Regions from separate parts of the Streptomyces ziwulingensis genome, predicted to be linked through region 1. Evidence: predicted binding sites of a transcription regulator. Region 1 holds the regulator's gene; the other holds the start of a gene.

The links. Region 1 encodes HspR, which represses chaperone genes until heat shock. Its sites were predicted from a motif close to TTGAGNNNNNNNNNCTCAA; they were not measured.
Region 2: lon (endopeptidase La) is a predicted target of HspR. The motif match lies at 2,233-2,251, and genes of this name have one in related genera.

What each region holds. Positions count from the first base shown of each region.
Region 1 is NZ_BAABIG010000022.1:303,715-307,118, forward strand. Features, by position in the region: gene dnaJ (molecular chaperone DnaJ) at 1-1,153, shown strand, start outside; gene ABEB00_RS12385 (heat shock protein transcriptional repressor HspR) at 1,159-1,611, shown strand; gene ABEB00_RS12390 (fibronectin type III domain-containing protein) at 1,737-3,404, opposite strand, start outside.
Region 2 is NZ_BAABIG010000016.1:1,240-4,643, forward strand. Features, by position in the region: gene ABEB00_RS07145 (sensor histidine kinase) at 1-529, opposite strand, end outside; gene ABEB00_RS07150 (response regulator transcription factor) at 526-1,266, opposite strand; gene ABEB00_RS07155 (spermidine synthase family protein) at 1,380-2,075, opposite strand; gene lon (endopeptidase La) at 2,274-3,404, shown strand, end outside.

The DNA of each region.
Region 1 (3,404 bases):
CTACAAGGTCCTCGGCGTCCCCAAGGACGCCACCGACGCCGAGATCAAGAAGGCGTACCGGAAGCTCGCCCGCGAGAACCACCCGGACGCCAACAAGGGAAACGTCAAGGCGGAGGAGCGCTTCAAGGAGATCTCCGAGGCGAACGACATCCTCGGGGACACCAAGAAGCGCAAGGAGTACGACGAGGCGCGCGCGCTCTTCGGCAACGGCGGTTTCCGTCCGGGGCCGGGCGCGGGCGGCGGCGGCAACTTCAACTTCGACCTGGGCGACCTCTTCGGAGGCGGCGCCCAGGGCCAGGGCCAGGGCGCCGGCGGTTTCGGCGGCGGACTGGGTGACGTCTTCGGGGGCCTGTTCAACCGCGGCGCCGCCGGTGGCCCCCGGACCCAGCCCAGACGCGGCCAGGACGTCGAGTCCGAGGTCACCCTGAGCTTCACCGAGGCCATCGAGGGTGCCACCGTTCCGCTGCGGATGTCCTCGCAGGCGCCCTGCAAGGCGTGCTCGGGCACCGGCGACAAGAACGGCACGCCGCGCGTGTGCCCGACCTGCGTCGGCACCGGGCAGGTCGCGCGGGGTTCCGGCGGCGGCTTCTCGCTGACCGACCCCTGCCCCGACTGCAAGGGCCGCGGCCTGATCGCGGAGACCCCCTGCGACATCTGCAAGGGCTCCGGACGCGCCAAGTCCTCCCGGACCATGCAGGTCCGGGTCCCGGCCGGGGTGTCGGACGGGCAGCGCATCCGGCTGCGCGGCAAGGGCGCGCCGGGCGAGCGGGGCGGTCCGGCGGGCGACCTGTACGTGGTGGTGCACGTCAAGGACCACCCCGTCTTCGGCCGCAAGGGCGACAACCTCACCGTCACCGTCCCGGTCACCTTCGCGGAGGCGTGCCTCGGCGGGGAGATCCGGGTCCCGACGCTCGGCGGCCCGCCGGTGACGCTGAAGCTGCCGGCCGGCACGCCCAACGGACGGACCATGCGCGCCCGGGGCAAGGGCGCGGTCCGCAAGGACGGCACCCGCGGCGACCTGTTGGTCACCGTCGAGGTGAGTGTGCCGCAGGACCTGACGGGGAAGGCTCGTGACGCACTGGAGGCGTATCGCGAGGCGACCGCGGACGAGGATCCGCGGGCGGAGCTGTTCCAGGCCGCGAAGGGAGCTTGAGGGAGATGGACGGCCGTCGACGCAATCCGTATGAACTGACCGAGGAGACCCCGGTCTACGTCATCTCGGTGGCGGCCCAGCTCTCCGGCCTGCACCCGCAGACCCTGCGTCAGTACGACCGCCTGGGCCTGGTCTCCCCGGACCGGACCGCGGGGCGGGGCCGGCGCTACTCGGCCCGGGACATCGACCTGCTCCGTCAGGTGCAGCAGTTGTCGCAGGACGAGGGCATCAACCTGGCCGGCATCAAGCGCATCATCGAGCTGGAGAACCAGGTCCTGGCCCTGCAGTCCCGGGTGGCCGAGATGGAGTCCGCGCTGGACGGCGCGGCGGCGGCGATGCGCCAGCGCGAGGCGGCCGTGCACGCCTCCTACCGCCGGGACCTGGTCCCGTATCAGGAGGTCCAGCAGACCAGCGCGCTGGTGGTGTGGCGCCCGAAGGGACGGCAGTCCCCGGACTGAGGGCCGGGCGGACCGGAACCGGGACGGACACGGACGGAGGGGCCCGCGGGCAGTTTGCCCGCGGGCCCCTCCGTCCGTGCGTGCGGCTCCGTACGTGCGCTGCGGCTCCGTACGTACGGTGCGGATCAGGTGTAGTGCTGGACCACGTCGTCGGTCGGCGCGGTGGAGCCGTCCGGGTACACGGGCGCGACGCGGTAGAAGACGGTGCTCGCGGCGGGCGCCTGGGGATCGGTGGCGAAGTAGTAGGCGCTGTCCTCCTTGTCCCTGGCGACGACCGTGACGGCCGTCCAGGTACCGGCCGCCGCGTTCCAGCGCTCCACCCGGAAGGAGGCCGCCGCGCCGCGGTGGTCGTACTCCGGTGTGTAGTTCCAGTGCAGCGTCATGGTGCCGGCGGCCGAGTCGTAGGCCTCCACGTCGAACGCCTGGATGGCGTGGTCGGTGGGCACGTTCTCGTGCGGCGGGACCACGTTGTGCTCCGTGACCTCGACGGTGGCGGCGGCCGGGTCGTCCTGGGCCAGGGCGTTGCCGTCGTCGTCGACGGCGATCACCACGTAGCGCAGCCGGGCGCCGTCGGGGAGCGTGTGGTGCGTCAGCTCGGAGGTCCGCGGCTCGTCCGAGCCGTACCACTGGCCGGGGTCGTCGACGTCCTGGAAGACGACCCGGTAGTGGTCGAAGTCCTCCGCGGTGCTGTCGTCCCAGTCGAGGAACACCCCGTTGTCCCGGGCCGTCGCCGTCAGGCCGGTGACCGCGGCGGGGGCGACGACATCGCCTTCGTGGCGGACGGTGACCTTCTCGGAGGACGGGCCGGGGTTGCCGGCCGAGTCGATGGACCGCAGCCAGTAGGTGTGGGTGTCGCCCGGCTTCAGGCCCCAGTCGTCGGTGAAGCTCGTGCCCCGGGTGGTGGCCATGATCGCGTCGTCGCGGTAGAGCTGGAACTCCCCCTCGTCGGAATCGGCCATGGGGGACCAGGTCACGGTGATGGAGTGCTCGCTGTCGACCACCGTCAGCCCCCGCGGGGTCCAGGTGGGCGGGGTCTCGTCCAGGGTGGAGAAGAAGGCGGGCTGCGAGGCGGCCGACTCGTTGCCGTAGATGTCCACGGCGGTGACCACGTACCGGTAGTCGTCGCCGGTCTGCGGCAGCGGCTCCGCGTAGTAGCTGTTGGCCGGGGTCGCCACCAGGTGGTCGGCCGTGGTCGGCACGGTCGGCCCGGTCGAGCGGTAGACGCGGTAACCGGCCAAATCGCTCTCGGTGTTGCCGTCCCACCACAGCTTCGCCTCGGTGGAGTGGCCGATCTCCCAGTTGTCCTCGACGCCCTTCGGCGCGGCGGGAGCGGTGGCGTCGCGGACCGTGGTCACCGCCTTGTCGGCCGTCCCCGCCGACTCGCCGCCCGCCTTGTCGTAGGCGCGGACCTCGTAGTAGTAGGTCTCTCCCGACCTCGGCAGGGCGGAGTCCTTGTACGTCGTGCTCGTCGTCTTGGCCAGCGGCTCGGCGGGGTAGGCGGCGCCCTTCAGCCGCCGGTAGACGCGGTACCCGGCGAGGTCCATCTCCTTGTTCTTCGTCCAGGTCAGGGTGGCCTTGGCGGTCGCCTTGTCGTAGGTGACGGCCGCGCCCGCGGGCGTGAGCGGCTCGACCTTGTCGACGGTCGCCGACGTCCTCGGCGAGTAGGAGAACTTGACGTCGGCGGCGCCGGTCCAGTTGACGAAGTCGATCCGCAGGGTGTGCTTGCCCTTGGGGACGGTGACGTCGACCGTCTTCTTCTTCGTCGACGACACGTTCTTCCACACGTCGACCTT
Region 2 (3,404 bases), on a different contig from region 1:
GCCGGCCGAGCCGCTCGGTCTGGCTCAGGGCCGTGCGCATGGTCTCCGGATCGGCCTCGGTGACGCCGTCGACGATGTTCTCCAGCACCGCGCGCAGCCCCGCGATGGGCGTGCGCAGCTCGTGCGAGACGTTCGCCACCAGCTCCTTGCGCTGGCTCTCCTGGGCCTCCAGGTCGTCGGCCATGTGGTTGATCGTCTGGGCCAGGTCCCCCAGCTCGTCGCGGCGGTTCTCGCGCACCCGGCGGGTGTAGTCGCCGTGCGAGATGGACCGGGCGACGGCGTTCATCTCGTCCAGCGGCGCGGTCAGCGAGTGCGCCACGAACTGGGTGATGAGCAGCGTGGCGATCATCGAGAAGACCGTGATGAAGCGCAGCTCCGTCTTGGTGTGCACGGCGATCACCGACAGTCCGGTGGTGATCAGGACCGACGTGACGACCAGCGCACCCAGCTTGGTCTTGATCGAGAACGGGCGGACGCCGCCCCAGGGATTCCCGGGGCTCCTCCGTGCGGCTTCCCGCTCCGCGCTCATGGCGTCGGTGTCTCCAGGGCGTAGCCCACGCCGTGGACGGTGCGGATGCGCTCCGCGCCGATCTTCCGGCGCAGCGCCTTGATGTGGCTGTCGACGGTCCGGGTGCCGGAGGCGTCCGCCCAGTCCCAGACCTCGGCGAGCAACTGCTCGCGGGAGAGCACCGCGCGCGGGGTGTTCGCCAGGCAGACCAGCAGGTCGAACTCGGTGGGGGTGAGGTGGACGTCCTCGCTGCGCACCCGCACCCGGCGCTGCGCGTGGTCGATCTCCAGTTCGCCCAGGCGCAGGATGCCGCTGCGCGGCGTCGAGGCGGCCACCACGGCGCGCTCCACCCGCCGCAGCAGGACGTGCACCCGCGCGGCCAGCTCCCGCATCGAGAACGGCTTGGTCATGTAGTCGTCGGCGCCGACGCCTAGGCCGACCAGCATGTCCGTCTCGTCGTCGCGCGCGGTGAGCATCAGCACCGGCACCGGCCGCTGGGCCTGCACCCGGCGGCAGACCTCCAGGCCGTCGAAGCCCGGCAGCATGATGTCGAGGATCAGCAGGTCGGGCTGCCAGGCCTCGGCGGTGTCGACGGCGGCCGGTCCGTCGCCCGCGGTCTGCACCAGGAAGCCCTCGGCGCGCAGGCGGGTCGCGATGGCGTCCACGATCGTCTGGTCGTCCTCGACCACCAGCACCCGGCGCTGTGCGCCCTGAGTGGCCGTCGCACTGCCGTTGTGGGATGTCTGTGTCTGCTCCATCGCCCGCCCCTGAGGTGTGCTTTCCGGAATCCGTGGGGTGATCCCATGGCTGCGATCGACGCTTGAATGATCCGCGTCAGACCAGCAGCGTACGGGGAGTCACCACGCCTTTGCTATCCAGGCCGGACGCAGAGGTGCACGACGTCCGGAACGCCCCGGGCAACGGGGATCTCTTCGGTACGCACCTGCTGGAACCCGGCATTACGCAAGGTTTCTTCGAAAACCGGCGAGGGTTGTGCGGACCATACGGCGAGCACCCCGCCGGGGCGCAACACCCGTGCGCAGTCCGCCAGTCCGGCCGCTCCGTAGAGGCTGCCGTTGCCCTCGGTGACGGTCCAGCCGGGACCGTTGTCGATGTCGAGGCAGAGGGCGTCGAACGTGTCGGATGTCTCATTGACGAATTCGGTGAGGTCCGCTTCGACGACCTCGGTGCGCGGATCGGCCAGCGCCGCGCGGGTCAGTGCGGACAGCGGCCCGTCGCGGTGCCAGTCGATCACGGCGGGCTCGCGCTCGACCACCGTGATGCCGCCCCAGCGGCGGTCCGCCGCCGCGTGCGCCAGGGAGAAGCCGACGCCCAGCCCGCCGATCAGCACCCGCGGGGCGACCGGGCGCCCGCGGGGGAGGGGGCGCGCGAGGGCGGCGAGCGCCGCGTCGACCAGCCGGCGCTCCGAGCGGCCGTCGGACGTGTCCATCAGGAAGCAGCCGTTGGCGATGATCTGCAGCAGCCCGCCGTGCCGGCGCAGCACCACCTCGCCGTACGGGCCCTCGCGCCGGTCCAGGACTTCGGGAGCTTCGTAGGCCACGGGCATCCCGTCATCCTGGCACCGGACCCGGGGTCCCGCAGCGGAATTTCGCGCGCGCCGGGACGGCTGTGGAAACGGGGCGGGGAGCGGTCGGCCAGGTCGGCCCGGACCGTGATCGCCCAGAGCGAACACCCGGTGGGGAACAATCGCCGCCCCCCAGGCATTGAGTCGGTATAACTCAACTTGATTGCCGAAGGGGAGATCATGGCTGCTGAGTCCACAGCGTTCACCTCGCTTGCCCTGCCCGTGCTGCCGCTCGACGACGAGGTCGTCCTGCCGGGCATGGTGGTCCCCCTGGACCTGAGCGACTCCGAGGTCCGGGCCGCGGTGGAGGCCGCGCAGGCCGCCGTCCGCTCGGAACCCGGCAAGCCCCGGGTACTGCTGGTCCCGCGCGTCGACGGCACCTACGCCGCCACCGGCGTGCTCGGCACCGTCGAGCAGGTCGGCCGGCTGGCCGACGGCGACCCCGGCGCCCTCATCCGGGGCCTGGCCCGCGTCCGGATCGGCGCCGGCACCACCGGACCGGGCGCGGCGCTGTGGGTCGAGGGCACCCGCGTCCAGGAGGACGTCCCCGAGCCGCTGCCCGGCCACGTCACCGAACTGGTCAAGGAGTACAAGGCGCTCGCCACCGCCTGGCTGCGCAAGCGCGGCGCCTGGCAGGTCGTGGACCGCGTCCAGGCCATCGACGACGTCTCCGCGCTCGCCGACAACTCCGGCTACTCGCCGTTCCTGACCACCGGCCAGAAGGTCGAGCTGCTGGAGACCGCCGACCCGGTGGCCCGGCTGAAGCTCGCCGCCAAGCAGCTCCGCGACCACCTCGCCGAGCAGGACGTCGCCGAGACCATCGCCAAGGATGTCCAGGAGGGCGTCGACAAGCAGCAGCGCGAGTTCCTGCTCCGCCGCCAGCTCGAAGCCGTCCGCAAGGAGCTGCGCGACCTGGGCGGCGACGGCAAGGACAGCGTCGAGGAGTCCGACGACTACCGCGCCCGCGTCGAGGCCGCCGACCTGCCCGAGAAGGTCCGCGAGGCCGCCCTCAAGGAGGTCGACAAGCTGGAACGCTCCAGCGACGCCTCGCCCGAGGGCTCCTGGATCCGCACCTGGCTCGACACCGTCCTCGACCTGCCGTGGAACGTCCGTACCGAGGACGCCTACGACATCCAGGGCGCCCGCGCCGTCCTCGACGCCGAGCACGCGGGCCTGGACGACGTGAAGGAGCGGATCACCGAGTACCTGGCGGTGCGCAAGCGCCGCGGCGACCGCGGCCTGGGCGTCGTCGGCGGGCGCCGCGGCGGCGCGGTCCTCGCCCTGGTCGGCCCGCCCGGCGTCGGCAAGACC